DNA from 2 places in the Paenibacillus sp. FSL H8-0122 genome. Region 1 is predicted to be linked to the other one. Evidence: riboswitches for the same ligand, from Rfam matches in the RefSeq annotation. Region 1 holds a riboswitch; the other holds the start of a gene.
The links. A riboswitch is a leader RNA that binds a small molecule or an ion and turns the genes downstream of it on or off. The one in region 1 is predicted to bind thiamine pyrophosphate.
Positions count from the first base shown of each region.

Region 1 (7,921 bases):
AAGACAGCCGAGACCATAAATGGAAACGAACAGGTAAGGCTAGGGAAGCTGAAACAAGGGAGGTGCCTTGCTTCCATGATAGAGAGAACTTCAGAGAATGTCGCGGAGCACAGTAATGTCATTCCGGTCACTCTGGATGCCAATTTTTTCTTTGAAAGAGCCGTTCGGTCGCTGGACCGCTTTCAATATGATAAGGCATTAAGAAATTTTCGCAAAGCTGTTGAATATGAGCCGGATAATCCGGTGAATCATTGCAATATGGCGGGTATATTATCTGAGATGGGCAATTATACCGCATCTAACGAGATTCTTATCCATGTTCTGGAGAAGATCGACCCCGCTATGACGGAATGCCATTTCTACATGGCTAATAACTTCGCCAATATGGAAAGCTTTGAAGAGGCGGAGCGTTCGCTGGTCACTTACTTGGAAGAGGATGCTAACGGCGAGTTCATGACCGAATCCGAAGAACTGATGGAGCTGCTGCAATATGAGCTGAACCGGCCTGCTCCGCTGGTGCGTATCCGCAGCCGTGAGGGAGTCGTAGAGCATGACCGGGCGCGGAGTCTGCTGGAGGAGGGTAAGTTCCCTCAGGCTGTAGAACTGCTGGAGGAGATCACTGCGGGCACCCCGGATTTTTTGGCTGCGCATAATAATCTGGCACTGGCTCATTTCTATATGGGCCGGTTCGCCAAGGCGAAGGAATGTCTGAATGAGGTGCTGAAGCAAGACCCCGGCAATCTGCACGCTCTGTGCAATATGGCCATCTTCCTGCAGTATGCAGGAGATAAGGAACAGCTTGCGACACTGCTGGGTATGCTTGAAGCAACGGTGCCGTTCCATCAGGAGCATGTATTCAAAATGGCTACAACCATGGGTATCCTGGGCCGGCACGCTGCCGCTTACAGCCATTTCCGCCGTCTGCTGAAGGACGAGGAGGTCGCCGGAGACGCCGGGCTGTATCATTACTGTGCAGCGGCGGCAAGCAATAGCGGAAGACATGATGAGGCACTGCGCTGCTGGAGACAGGCAGCCAAGCTGGACCCTGCTTCCGCTGTCCCGGCGTTCTTCCTGTCCCAGCTCCAGCAGGCCCGGGCAGAAGGACAGCCTATGCCTGCAGTCAGCTATAACTATCAGCTGCCCTTCCAGGAGCAGCTGAAGCAGTGGAAGGGCAATACGGGCAGATTCACTGAAGAAGTGCGGAATAATCCGCTGCTGCGCGCCTCGTTCTTCTGGGCGCTGCGCTACGGCGATTCCGCTACGAAGCTTCAGGTGACCGAGGCTCTCCGCTGGATTGAGGACGAGGAGATGTCCGAGGTACTGCGCGGAGTTCTGGAGCAGGAGCCGCTGAAGGAGGACCGCCTGCAGGAGGCGGCATTGTTCAGCCTTCAGCGGCTGATCGGGGAGAACCTGAATGAAGCCGGCGGCTCGCCCGGCGAAGAGCAGGAGCCTGCGGCTGCTCCCGGACCCAAGGGGATGCTGCCCGGAACCGGCGGCTTATCGCCGTCCACTACCCGTATTTGAAGCAATTGCTGTTGTAAGAACACCTACTTGTAAGGAGGCCAATGTAATGTACAAAACGATTGTAATCGGAACAGGCCCGGCCGGGCTGACTGCCGCGATTTATCTGGCGCGTGCGAACCTGAGCCCGCTGGTCATTGAAGGCTTGCAGCCGGGTGGACAACTGACAACGACGACAGAAGTGGAGAACTTTCCAGGCTTCCCTGAAGGGATTCTGGGTCCGGACCTGATGGACAATATGCGCAAGCAGGCGGAACGCTTCGGCGCTGAATTCAAGAACGGCTGGGTGGAGTCGGTGGACTTCTCACAGCGCCCGTTCAAGGTAACCGTGGACGGGATGGGTGTACTGGAAGCAGAATCAGTTATTATTTCAACCGGGGCCTCTGCAAGATATCTGGGCATCCCGGGCGAGCAGGAGAATGTGGGACGCGGGGTCAGCACCTGTGCGACCTGTGACGGCTTCTTTTTCCGTAATAAAAAGATTGTCGTCGTCGGCGGCGGAGACTCCGCCATGGAGGAAGCCAGCTTCCTGACCCGCTTTGCGTCCAGCGTAACGCTGGTTCACCGCCGTCCCGAGCTGCGGGCCTCGAAGATCATGCAGGACCGGGCGCGTGACAACAGTAAGGTAACCTGGGCCTTGAACCGCACACCGGTTGAAGTAACGGTAGGAGAGACCGGAGTGAAGGGCCTTACGGTGCTTAATAATGAGACAGGTCTGACAGAGCTGGTAGAAGCAGACGGCGTGTTCGTAGCGATTGGACACACACCGAACACAGCCTTCTTGGGCGGGCAAATCAACACGGATGCTAATGGCTATATCGTGGTGAACCCGGGTACCACCGAGACCAACATCCCAGGCGTATTCGCCTGCGGCGATGTGCAGGATACGCGTTACCGTCAAGCGATATCGGCAGCAGGGACCGGCTGTATGGCCGCCATGGATGCTGAGAAGTTCCTGGAAGGCACGATGGTGCACGACTGGAGCGAATCGCTGGACAAATAACGGGTTTACAACAATTACCCAAACTGGTAGAATGCATTTAATTAGATAAGATACCCACTAGGGGAGCCTGAATAGGCTGAGACGGGAAAATTGAATTTCCGGACCCTTGAACCTGATCTGGATCATACCAGCGTAGGAAAGTGGAGTCGGACCTTTTTTGAATACAGTCTTATTTGGCTGTTCCTTTAATAAAGCCGCTCCAGGTGGAGCGGCTTTTTGACTTGCAGGAATCTATAGATTCTTCAGCTCAATCTGCTGCGTGACCTCTTATCTGATGAGTGTACAGAGCGAAGAGGAGGAGATTGAAATGACAGGAATGCTCAAGAACGAAGAGGTGAATCTTTCCGGATTCCCCGCGAGCCGTAAAGTGTATGTGGAGGGCTCACGCCCGGATATCCGGGTTCCGATGCGGGAGATCAGCCTCAGCAGAACCGAAGGCGTTGCCGGGGAAGAGGACAATGCTCCGCTGCGGGTCTATGACACAAGCGGTATGTACACGGATGCCGCGGAGGAGACGGACATTCGGAGGGGACTGCCGCCGCACCGTTCATGCTGGATTGAGGAACGCGGCGATTCGGAGGAATACACCGGAAGAGCCGTCCGGCCGGAGGATAACGGAATCCGCAGAGAAGGGGCTGCCGCAGAAGCTCATCCAGGACTGTGCAGGAATCCCCGGCGGGCCTATGCAGGCGGCAATGTGACCCAGCTGTATTATGCAAGGCAAGGGATCATAACACCGGAAATGGAGTATATTGCGATCCGTGAGAATATCCGGCCGGAGTTCGTAAGGGATGAGGTGGCCGCAGGCCGCGCCATCATTCCGGCCAATATCAATCACCCGGAGAGTGAGCCGATGATTATCGGCCGTAACTTCCTCGTGAAGATCAATGCGAACATCGGAAATTCTGCGGTCACTTCTTCTATTGAAGAAGAGGTGGAGAAGATGCGGTGGGCAACCCGCTGGGGGGCAGATACCATCATGGATCTCTCCACCGGCTCTAAGATCCATACCACCCGGGAGTGGATAATCCGCAATTCTCCTGTGCCGGTCGGGACAGTGCCCTTATACCAGGCGCTGGAGAAGGTGAACGGCATAGCCGAGGACTTAACCTGGGAGCTCTACCGTGACACGCTGATTGAGCAGGCGGAGCAGGGAGTGGATTACTTCACCATTCATGCCGGGGTACTGCGGCGCTATATTCCGCTGACTGCCCGGAGAATGACCGGCATCGTATCCCGGGGCGGATCGATTATGGCCGCCTGGTGCCTGGCTCATCAGCAGGAGAACTTCCTGTACACACACTTCGAGGATATATGTGAGATTATGAAGACGTATGATGTGGCCTTCTCGCTGGGGGATGGCCTGCGTCCCGGCTCTATCGCCGATGCCAATGATGAAGCTCAGTTCGCCGAGCTGGAGACACTGGGAGAACTGACGCTACTAGCCTGGAAGCACGATGTTCAGGTCATGGTCGAAGGTCCGGGCCATGTGCCGCTGCACAAGATTAAGGAGAATATGGACAAGCAGCTTGAGATCTGCCACGAAGCCCCTTTCTATACCCTCGGCCCGCTGACTACGGATATTGCACCCGGCTATGATCACATCACTTCGGCCATCGGGGCAGCGATAATCGGGGGGCTCGGGACGGCGATGCTGTGTTACGTTACACCTAAGGAGCATTTAGGCCTGCCTGACAAGAATGATGTGCGCGAAGGCGTCATTACCTATAAAATCGCTGCACATGCCGCAGACCTCGCCAAGGGACATCCGGGGGCGCAGGACCGGGATGATGCGCTGTCCAAGGCGCGGTTCGAGTTCCGCTGGCGCGACCAGTTCCATCTCTCCCTCGACCCGGAACGGGCGCTCGCGTATCATGACGAGACCCTTCCGGCAGAGGGGGCAAAGCAGGCGCATTTCTGCTCGATGTGCGGTCCTAAATTCTGCAGCATGCGGATTTCGCATGATATCCGTAATTCTCATAGATGGAGCAAATCACTGTAATTTAGCTGCTAATATAGCGGAATCGCAACATTCTTAGGCTATCTCCCAAGCTGAAAGGCTTGCGGGGATAGTCTTTTTATAGTTAGTGATTACAATCACAATTCACCTCTGTGACCTATGCTAAGCTGTTGCTTGAGAAGAGTTCTCATTAGTGAGGTGTGCAAAAGGATGAGCAAAGCGTTGAAGCTGGATGAATCGGTCTTTGAGCTGGTAACCAGGCACCCGGAAGTGGTGGAGATCATGGTGGAGCTGGGATTCCGTGATATTGCGAAGCCTGGAATGCTGCAGACCGCAGGACGGTTCATGACCCTGTCTAAAGGAATGAAGTTAAAGAAAATAGAGCTGGAAACCGTTCGGCTGGCCTTTTGGCAGCATGGTTTCGAGATTATAGAATAGAAGGAGAGATTGCGATGAGCGAACTGATTAATAACCGCGAGGTCGATGTGCCGGAACAGACACGCCGCCAGGCTATGCTGAGAGAGATCATCAAGGAGCTGCATGCGGGCAAAAGCGTGGAGGAGGTCAAGGCGCGATTTGAAGAGGCGGTAGGCGATGTTACGGTGGAGGAAATCTCCGCCATGGAGCACTCCCTGATGACCGAGGAAGGCATTCCGGTAGAGGAAGTACAGCGCCTCTGCTCTGTGCATACGGCGATTTTCAAAGGCTCGATTGAACAGATTCACCGTTCTTCTAAGCCCGAGGAGCAGCCCGGTCATCCCGTGCATACGTTCAAGCTGGAGAACCGCGAGATCGAGCGTCTGGTCAACTTCCGGCTGGAGCTGCATGCAGATAAGTTCAAGAAGAACGCCAGCGAGGAGATTATTTTCAAGCTGCTGGAGGACCTTAGTCTGCTGCTGGATCTCGACAAGCACTACAGCCGTAAGGAGAATCTGCTGTTCCCTTACCTGGAGAAGTACGGCATATACGGTCCTACGAAGGTAATGTGGGGAGTGGATGACGGAATCCGCAATATGATCAAGGAAGCCAAGAAGGCGCTTAGCGCCTATAACGGGGACAGCGGGCAGATTACAGCCGCACTGGAGGAGATCATTAAGGAAGTCAATGAGATGATCTTCAAGGAAGAGAATATTCTGCTCCCGATGGCGCTGGATAAGCTGACTGAGGATGAGTGGGTCCGGATCGCCCGCGAAAGCGATGAAATCGGCTTCTGCCTGACTGCGCCCGACCAGGAATGGATACCGGAACGTGCAGCGGAGCCTGAGGGTGCTGATGTTCCGGCGGAAGAAGGGGAAGGCCTGTCCCCGCAGGGCTTCATCCGGTTCGAGACCGGACTGCTGTCGCTCCACCAGCTCGAGACGCTGATGAATCATCTGCCGGTGGACCTCACCTTTATCGATGAGAACGATGTTGTCCGCTACTTCTCGCATGGCAAGGAAAGGATCTTCGCCCGGACGAAGGCCGTTATCGGCCGCACCGTACAGAACTGCCATCCGCCGCAAAGCGTGCATGTTGTCGAGAAGCTGCTCGCTGATTTCAAGGCGGGAGTGAAGGATGCCGAGGATTTCTGGATTAACATCAAGGATAAATTCATCTATATCCGTTATTTCGCTGTACGGGATGCAGACGGCCGTTATATGGGGACGCTGGAATTCACCCAGAATATTGCACCGATCCGTGCCCTGGAGGGCCAGAAGCGAATTTTGTCCGAATAGCATTAAGGCATCTGGCACCCTACAATAGAAGAGAATGAACGGACTTTCTTGCCTGCCTGGTGAGAAAGTCTTTTTGTTAACAAATAAGAACTGAAGCCCATTGCCCCGGGTGTATCGCCTTTCCTTGACCGCAGGGGAGGCTTCTATTATAGTGGGTACGTAGGATTAACTATTTTAGCATAGAAAAAGGTGGCTTGTAACATGTCTGAACATATCTACGTTGGCGTGGATTTAGGTGGTACCACGATTAAGGTTGGAATCTGTAATGCCGAGGGAAGCCTGCTGCACACTTACGAAGGTCCGACAGGGACTGCGGATGGCGTCGATGCTGTCATCGATAATATCGAGAAGTATGTACGCCAGATTGTGGAGGACTCTCCGTACTCCTGGGACCAGCTGGCTGGTGTGGGTGCGGGACTGGCCGGATTTACGAATATTCGTGAAGGTATCATCATCCTTGCGCCCAACATAGGATTTAGAGATGTGCCGATCCGCTCCATTCTGGAGGGTCGTCTGAACAAGCCAGTCAAAATAGACAATGATGCCAACGTGGCTGCACTGGGCGAAGCCTGGAGCGGTGCAGGGCGCGGCATAGAGAATTGTGTCTGCTATACGCTCGGTACCGGTGTCGGCGGCGGTATTATTATTAATGGTAAGGTGTATCAGGGCTTTGCCGGTCTGGCCGGTGAGCTTGGACATATCTCCGTGGTGCCCGATCTGGAAGCGATCCAGTGCGGCTGCGGGAACATGGGCTGTTTGGAAACCGTTTCCTCAGCGACAGGCATTATCCGTATGGCGAACGATGCTGTAGCACGCGGGGACCGGACCTCCTTGTCCACCGTTGAAAAAATCGCTGCGAAGGAAGTATTCGATGCCGCCAAGGCAGGCGATGAAGCTGCGCTGCGGATTGTGAACCGGGCGGCCTTCTACCTGGGCAAATCAATGGCCTCCGTTGCAGCGGTTCTGAACCCTGAAGTATTCATCGTCGGCGGCGGAGTCTCCAAGGCAGGCGATATTCTGTTCGATGAAGTCCGCCGGGTATTCGCCAAGCTGGCGCCTGCCCCTCTGCAGACCGGTGTTACGATTGTACCTGCAGCGCTTGGCAATGACGCCGGTATTATTGGTGCGGCAGGTCTGCTGCTGCGTTCTTAAAAGACCGGAATTATTCATATACTAATCATAGGGAGGGATGCTGTAATGACCGACCTCGAGCAAACCCTGCCCGCCCATGCCACCCTGATTATCATTACAGGCATGTCGGGTGCGGGCAAGACGATTGCCGTGCAGAGCCTGGAGGATCTGGGGTTCTTCTGCGTGGATAATCTTCCGCCTGTGCTAATCCCGAAATTCGCTGAGCTGATTGAGCAGTCCAAGGGTAAAATCGCCAAGGTGGCGCTGGTCATCGACCTTCGGGGGCGGGAATTCTTCACCGCCCTGTCGGAGTCTCTGGCCTACATCAAGGACGAGTCAACGATCGGGTGTGAGATCCTTTTCCTGGACGCCACAGATTCAGTGCTTGTACAGCGTTACAAGGAGAGCCGGAGGCATCATCCGCTTGCTCCGAAGGGCATGCCGCTGGACGGCATCCGCATGGAGCGCCAGATGCTGGAGGAACTGAAGAATTCAGCTACCCTGTGTCTGGATACCAGCAGCATGAAGCCGGTTCAGCTCAAAGAAAAAATAGTGTCACGCTTCTCCCACCTCGGGAAAAGCACCCTCTCG
Region 1 covers NZ_JBBOTB010000001.1:6,529,565-6,537,485, reverse strand. Annotated here, with positions in the region: gene NSS64_RS27845 (tetratricopeptide repeat protein) at 76-1,524, shown strand; gene trxB (thioredoxin-disulfide reductase) at 1,571-2,524, shown strand; TPP riboswitch at 2,574-2,680, shown strand; gene thiC (phosphomethylpyrimidine synthase ThiC) at 2,832-4,526, shown strand; gene NSS64_RS27830 (DUF1858 domain-containing protein) at 4,695-4,922, shown strand; gene NSS64_RS27825 (DUF438 domain-containing protein) at 4,937-6,199, shown strand; gene NSS64_RS27820 (ROK family glucokinase) at 6,401-7,351, shown strand; gene rapZ (RNase adapter RapZ) at 7,397-7,921, shown strand, end outside.

Region 2 (7,921 bases), 3.2 Mb from region 1:
GCTATAGGCCCGGCATATCTGCCGGAGCTGTTGCCCTAGACGGAGCAGTGCGGCGCCTTTGAGCGCAGCGGAACCTTTTTCCCGGAACTGGAACAGAGTGATGCCCCCAGCGGCAGCAGCGGCTAAAGTGTCCTCCGGTGATTGGCGGCAGTTCACACTGCCCATAATGAAGTACAGCTTCAGCAATCTGCGCATATCCTCGTTGTGTATCCGTGTCATAGCAGTATCCCCCTAGTTCTCATCCGGTTCCCATAAGCAAAATGATTCGTCGGCCCCTGCCCGGCCCCAATGTTCAGACTATCCTCAATCGCCGCTTGAATGAAGGCCTTGGCGGTAAGGACGGCTTCAGGCATGGAATGGCCCAGCGCAAGACCTGCCGTAACCGCAGCCGAGAAGGTGCAGCCAGTCCCGTGAGTATGCTTCGTCGCTATGCGCGGGCTGGACATATACTGGAATTCCCGTCCGTCATAGAGCAGATCCACGGCCTCATCTCCTGAGGAGTCATGTCCGCCTTTCAAGATAATGTACTCGGGTCCCATCTGATGCAGCAGTCTTGCCGCCTGTTCCCGGTCTTCCCGGCCCTGAATCTTCATGCCTGTCAGCATCTCTGCTTCAGGGAGATTGGGGGTGATGGCAAGCGAGAGAGGAAGCAGGCTTGTAATCAGCGCCTGTATTGCCTCCTGGAGCAGCAGCTGTGAGCCGCCCTTGGCGACCATGACCGGATCGATCACCAGCTTGTGCTGCCAGCCGTACTGCTGCACTTTACCGGCAACTACGCGGATGATGTCACTGCTGAACAGCATTCCTGTCTTAATGGCATCCGGCTCCAAATCGCTGCCAATCGAATCCAGCTGGGCGGCAACGGTCTCCGGCTCCATCGGAAAGACACCCTGGACACCCAGTGTATTCTGGGCGGTGAGTGCAGTAAGTGCAGACATGCCGTACACTCCCAGCTCCTGAAACGTCTTCAAATCCGCCTGAATCCCGGCCCCGCCGCCGCTGTCGGAGCCGGCAATGGTCAACGCTTTGCGTATGATAGTCATCTTGTTCTCTCCTTTGGCTGTAGGGTCTAGGCTTCGGCGAGCAGCTGCAGCCGTGAGCGGCTGCTGTATTGCTCCGGGGTCACCAGCGACAATTGATTCAGGAACAAGGTCTGGAAGCTGCCGGGACCTTGGGCTTCAGCCGCTTCAGCGGCAAGCTCTGCTGCCACGCCATAGAAGGAAAGAGCCTCGGCAGCAGCCTCAAGTACCTCCCCGCCGCTTACGGCAAGAAATGCACCCACCACAGCACTGAGCAGGCAGCCGGTTCCGGTCACCCGGGTCAGGATGGAGTGCCCGTTGCTGGCGATATAAGTGCGCTTGCCGTCTGTGATGATGTCTTCCTTGCCGGTGATAATCACGACACAGTTCAGCTTCTGCGCCGCCTTATTGGCCAGAGCGACTACATCGCCTTCGCCTGCTCCGGCATCCACGCCTTTGCTGGCCCAGCTCTCCCCGGCCACATTGGCAACCTCGGCCACATTGCCGCGCAGGGCAGTAAGCTGAAGCTCACGGAGCAGCCCCGCCGTAACGTCCGTGCGGTAGGCGGTAGCTCCAGCTCCAACGGGATCAAGCACGAGCGGCACCTGGTGGCGGTTCGCAGCCTTCCCTGCCTCGATCATGGAAGCGATGGCGGATTCATTCAACGTGCCAATGTTCAGCACCACTGCCCCGGACATGGCGGCGACATCTGCTACTTCTTCGATGGCATCGGCCATGAACGGCGAGGCTCCCAGAGCCAGCAGCCCGTTCGCTGTGAAGTTAGCGACTACGATATTCGTGATATTATGCACCAGCGGGTTCGCTTGGCGTACTTTGGACAGATAAGACATATGAATTCCTCCTGTAGGTATATTTTAAAAATTAATAAAAGCATTCTTAACATCCACTTCTGCATCCAGCAGACCGTTCTCGCTCAGCCACTGGTTCACCTTCTCCCATGAAGCACTGTCCTGATAGCCGAAGGGCTGGGAACCGGCATCCATCAGCGGCAGCAGGATCTCCAGACTGCGCTGTTCAATGGCTTCATCCAGCGGTGCGGTATCCTCCTGATGGGCAAGCAGCAGCTTCAGCGCTTCATCCGGGTGACCGGCAGTATACTGCTGGCCTTTTCTGATGGCATCCACGAATTTCTGATAAAAGCCCTGTGAATCCTGCAGTCCCTGCTCACTGGCGACCAGCACCAGCTCATAATAATCCGGGACCCCGTAATCCACGGGATTGAAGGAGCGGACCGGATGGCCTTCCTGCTCCAGAATCAGCTGCTCATGGTTGATGAACCCGCCCATAATGCCATCCACCCGTCCGGTGGAGAGAGCAGGGATCAGCTCATAGCCGACATCCACCAGCTTGAGGGAGGAAGGGTCCCCGCCGTCGCTTTTGACCATCGTGTTCAGCATGGCTTCATACAACGGGACGGAGGAATATCCGGCTTGCTTGCCGGACAGCTCTCCGGGGCGGGTAATGCCGCTGTCTGCGGCTACCATGAGATGATTCAGCGGATGACGCACCAGCGCGGCAATCGACTTGACTGGAATCTGCTCACCCCGTGCCATCAGCACCTGGGGCTGATAACTGAGTGCCAGATCCACCTTCCCCGCAGCAACAAGCTTCAGCGCATCATTGGTATCGGCCGGCATCTGAATCTCAACCTCCAGACCTTCCTCAGCGAAATAGCCTTCAGCCTCTGCCGCATACAAAAAAGAGTGAACAGCATTGGGATACCAGTCGAGCATAATCGTCAGCTTATGGGCCCCGCCTTTAGCCCTGGCCTCAGAGGTAGAGGGTGCAGCAGCTGGGGGGCCAGAGGCCGCCGGACTGTTCGTATTGGCGCAGCCTGCCAGGACAGGCAGCATACAGAGCAGCAGAGCAGACAGCAGCATGGCTGGCCTTGAAATCGCATGGTGCAGATAACGGGTATAGCGGATAGTAGTCATGAATAACGTCCTCTTTTCTTCAGAATAATCTTCTCCAGCGCGGCGACTGCCAGAAACAGCAGGATACCGAGCAGGGATAATAAGACAACAGCGGCGAACATCTTGGCGCTCTGCAGATTCCCGGCCATTCTGCGGCTGAAATAGCCCAGCCCCTGGCTGCCCCCAAGCCATTCACCGATGGTTGCACCGATCACACAGTACACAGCCGACAGCTTCAGTCCGGAGAAAAAAGAGGGTAAAGCCAGCGGAACGCCCACCTTCCCGAGAATCTGCCAGCGGTTCGCGCCATATGTCAGCAGCAGCTCCCGGTAAGCGTCCGTGTTCTTGGACAACCCGTCATAGGTGCCGATGACCACCGGGAAGAAGGCGGTCAGGAAGACAACGGCGACCTTGCTCCACAGGGTGTAGCCGAACCACATGATGAACAGGGGAGAGAGGGCGATCAGCGGAACCGTCTGGCTGATAATCAGCAGCGGGTACAGCGCCTTGGCCAGCGGACGGAACAGATGCATGGCGATTCCCAGCAGGCTGCCGCAGACCACGGATAGTGCGAAGCCTGTGAGCACTTCAAGCAGTGTGGCGGGCAGATGTACCCCGAACAATAGATGGCGCTCTTCCATCAATGCCATCCACACCGCAGACGGAGCCGGAAGGATGAAGGGAGGAACCAGGCCCAGCCGGGCTACAGTCTCCCAGACTGCAAGCGTCAGCAGGGCGAGCAGGGCAGCCGGACCGTAATGCTGGAGCAATCTTCTAGGAGCGGCGGTTCTCATATAGCTTCAGCTCCAATTCCTGGCGCAGGGCGGCGAACTGCGGCTCATAGTTCAGACTGTGATGACGCGGGCGGGGGAGACCGGCTGGGAATTCCTGCATCCCGCTGCCGCCACTGCCCGTCATTAGATAGATTCTGTCACTGAGCAGCAGAGCCTCCTCCAGATCATGGGTGATGAACAGCACCGTCTTGTCCAGCTCTGCCCATAACTCCAACAGCCAGCGCTGCAATGAACGCTTGGTAATGGCATCAAGCGCCCCGAACGGCTCATCGAGCAGCAGCAGATCATTCCCCGCCGCCACGGTGCGGAGGACCGCCACGCGCTGGCGCATCCCGCCGGACAGCTCCTGGGGATAAGCCCCTTCGGTTCCCTCAAGGCCGAAGCGTTGCAGCAGGGTACGGATCTCGGCTACGGCGGCCGCTTTGGGACGGCTGCGCTTGAGTTCCCAAGGCAGCAGACAATTGTCCAGCACGGTGCGCCAAGGCAGGAGGAGATCCTGCTGCGGCATGTAGGCCACACTGCCCAGCCTCTTCGCTGCTGCAGCGGACTCGGCTCCGTTCAGCGTAATCCTGCCTTTGTCCGGCTCCAGCAGGCCGGCGATGATTTTGAACAAGGTGCTTTTGCCGCATCCGCTTCCGCCTACGACAGAAATGAATTCGCCGCGCTGCACATTCATGGATAGCCCTGAGAAGACTGGGGTACGGGACGAGCCCGTCCCGAAAGCATAGGATAGATTGCTAATGTTGATCATAAGACTATGTACGAAGCCTCCCCGGATTGATATAGATACTGCGGTGAGCACAAAAAAGCCCCATTCATTCCCGGAGGAATGAATGGGGCGGAAGGTACAGTCAGCTGCGGCCCTGTGACGGGAACCACTGATACATTCTGCTCCACTTCCCTCCGCTGGTATGATCCAGATCAGGTTCAAAGGGTCCGGAGCTTAAGCTCCGTCTCAGTCGGCCGACTCCCCTAGTGAATAATGTTGCTATTGAATTCGTAATTGCTACTTAATATACCACAAATTCCTGTCTTGTAAAGATCAGGCGGTCAGCGCTTCGCCAGACCGGTCACAAACAAGGTGACGATGCCCCGGGAGATGTCCAGCTTGGAGGAATGGTGCCGCTTCTGCTCATACAGGTACAGATCGGGGCTGAGGACAGAGATTAAGGCTGTGGCCGCAAAGGCCGGATCAATGTCAATCAGCTCACCGCCCGCCGCAGCGCGTTGAAGCAGCTCTGTCATCATCACCCCCAGCCGCTGAAAAAAAGGATGCTCAAACTGGGTCAGCTGCTTCTTGCCGGTGAACTCGGCTTTGATCATATTCAGCAGCTCGGCATACTGCTCAATGAAATCGGCAATCTGCTCAATGCTGCTCTGCAGCTGAGCGAGAGCCGGAGCTTCACCGGCACTAGCTGCGACCTGCTGCTCCAGTCCGGACAGGAATTGATCTGCGCTGCCCTTCAGCAGTGCAGAACAAATCTCACCCTTGTCCGTGAAACGGCGGTACAGGGAGCCTTGTCCTATGCCTGCCCGCTTGGCAATGCTGTACATGCTGACCGCCTCAAGACCGCTCTCGGTGAACAACTGGCGGGCAGCTTCAAGAATCCGCTGTACATAAGGATCGGCGGACTCGGGCGGGGCGGATTCTATGGCTTGCGGAGCTGAGCGCGGGAGCTGTGCAGCATCGGTGTCTGGCTTTTTCATGAGAACCCCTTTCAGAAAAGAATTGACACAACGGACAATTGTCCGTAGACTATGAATTGCGCTTACGGACAGTTGTCCGTTCACTCATTATATAGAACAATCTGCCCGCAGGTCAATCTAGAACGCGGACAGCTCAGGAGGAGAAGAGACATGGATCAGACCTTGAAGCAGGAAGCCGATTTCCGGCTGTCCGGCATTCTGGTTCCGCTGCTGGCTATTATTGCAGGAGTATTTATGGTTGTGCTGGACAGTACGGCGATGAACGTAGCCTTGTCCAGGCTGGTGGTGGATTTCAAGACGGATCTGCATACGCTGCAGTGGGTAGTTACCGGATATATGCTGGCCCAGGCTTCCGTTATTCCGCTGTCCGGCTGGCTGTCTGACCGGTTCGGGGCCAAGACGGTCTTCCTGACGGCGGTAGTTGTGTTCACGATAGGCTCGATTCTGTGCGCTACACCAAGCAGCGCCGAGTGGCTGATTGTTTTCCGGGTTATTCAGGGACTGGGTGGCGGCTGTGTGCTCCCTGTCGGAATGGCCTATGTATACAGACTGGCTCCCAAAAGTAAGGTCGGCGTAGTCATGGGCATTATGGGCATTCCCGTTCTGTTCGCTCCGGCTATTGGTCCGGTATTGTCGGGCTGGCTGGTTGAATACCATTCCTGGCGCTGGATCTTCCTTATTAATATTCCGATTGGCATCATCGCTGTGCTGATCGGACTGCGCAAGCTGCCGAGTGCGGCGAAGAACAGCGTGCCCGGCATGGATAAGCTAGGTATGGTTCTTGGACCGCTGGCCTTTGCTTCGCTAACCTACGGGGTCAGCCAGGGCGCGCAGAGCTGGACCTCTGATAAGACGCTGATCGGGCTGCTGCTGGGCGCTGTGGCACTGATCGCTTTTGTCATCGCCGAGCTGCGCTCCAAGACACCGCTGCTGGAGCTGCGGATTCTGAAATCCGTAGATTTCACGACAGGAATCATCGTGCAGTGGATTGCCCAGTTCGGCTTATACGGCGCGTTATTCCTGCTGCCGCAATTTCTGCAGCAGGCCCGCGGCTTCGGCGCATTTGATACCGGCCTGACGCTGCTGCCGCAAGCGATCGCTTCCGGGCTGATGATGCCGATTGCCGGGATACTGTTCGACCGGATCGGTGTGCGCTGGCTCGTGGTCTGCGGTCTCAGTCTGGTCTCCGGCGCGTTATTCCAGTATTCGCATGTGGATCTCACCACGCAGAGCCGAGACCTGATCCTTCCGCTGATCATGTGCGGGGCCGGAATGGGACTGATGATGATGCCGATGAACACGCATCTGCTCAACAAGGCGCCAAGCCATCTGGTGAACCGGGTAACCTCGCTGACGAACTCGATGCAGCAGGTGATTACCTCGCTGGCCGTCTCGACTCTGGTTACGATTCTGACGGCAAGAACAACGGCGCGCGGCATAGAGATGCAGGAAGCGGCGGCGGCTGCCGGTAAAAGCACCGCAGGCGCTTCACAGGAAGCACTCCTGCTGGCCAAGCAGACCGTGTTGTCGCAGGGCTTCGCGGATACGTTCCACATTATGATGTTTGTCGCGCTTGGCGGTGCGGTCCTTGGACTGCTGCTGCGACGGGGCCGCCATTCCGGAACTGAGCGTTCTAAGGACAAGGGGGCACCGGAAATCATGCACGTATAGTAATGCCCATATAGAAGCAGAGCTTGTAATATCCATAGAGCAGCGGTTCTCCTTTTGCAGGAGGGTCGCTTTTTTGTTGATTTCTTATCTGGATATGCTGATGCAGGAGCCGAAATTGGGGCAAGCTAAGCTATGGAAAATCAATACTATACAAATCCGATGGATATAATCGGAAAAAATCATTGACGCAGGTAACGCCTCAGTGTTACTATTCTTTTTGCCGGTAATTACGGTATCTAAAGAGAAGATATGAGAGGGGATTCATCGAATGAAAAAACTAAGTCTGACTATTATGCTGCTCCTGACCATGGTCACGGCTGCGGCTTGCGGAAACAACAATACGGACAAGACAGCAACGGGCGGCAATACCGGGAATGAACCCACAGCAGCGGCTACAGAGGGTACAGCTTCCGGGGAGCAGAACAGCCTGGAGGCCGTCAAAGCCAGCGGCAAGCTGCGCATCGGAACTGAAGGAACCTACGCACCATTCACCTTCCATGATGCGGACGGCAAGCTGACAGGTTTCGATGTTGAGATTGCTGAGGAAGTGACCAAGCGTTTAGGTGTGAAGCCGGAGTTCATTGAGACGCAATGGGACGGGATTTTTGCCGGGATGGATGCGAAGCGCTTCGATGTGATCTTCAATGAAGTCTCTATCACTGATGAACGTAAAGTGAAATATGATTTCTCCGATCCGTATATTGTTTCCAAGGCGGTGCTGATCGTGCCGGAGGACAATCAGGATATTAAGACGTTCGCTGATCTCAAGGGTAAAAAAGCCGGCCAGTCCCTGACC
Region 2 covers NZ_JBBOTB010000001.1:3,323,865-3,331,785, reverse strand. Annotated here, with positions in the region: gene thiE (thiamine phosphate synthase) at 1-219, opposite strand, end outside; gene thiD (bifunctional hydroxymethylpyrimidine kinase/phosphomethylpyrimidine kinase) at 216-1,043, opposite strand; gene thiM (hydroxyethylthiazole kinase) at 1,070-1,876, opposite strand; gene NSS64_RS14600 (ABC transporter substrate-binding protein) at 1,895-2,974, opposite strand; gene NSS64_RS14595 (ABC transporter permease) at 2,971-3,747, opposite strand; gene NSS64_RS14590 (ABC transporter ATP-binding protein) at 3,728-4,498, opposite strand; TPP riboswitch at 4,629-4,731, opposite strand; gene NSS64_RS14585 (TetR/AcrR family transcriptional regulator) at 4,798-5,454, opposite strand; gene NSS64_RS14580 (DHA2 family efflux MFS transporter permease subunit) at 5,605-7,125, shown strand; gene NSS64_RS14575 (amino acid ABC transporter substrate-binding protein) at 7,394-7,921, shown strand, end outside.
Region 2: it holds a riboswitch for thiamine pyrophosphate, as region 1 does, so the genes downstream of both, NSS64_RS14590 (ABC transporter ATP-binding protein) here and thiC (phosphomethylpyrimidine synthase ThiC) in region 1, are expected to answer to the same signal.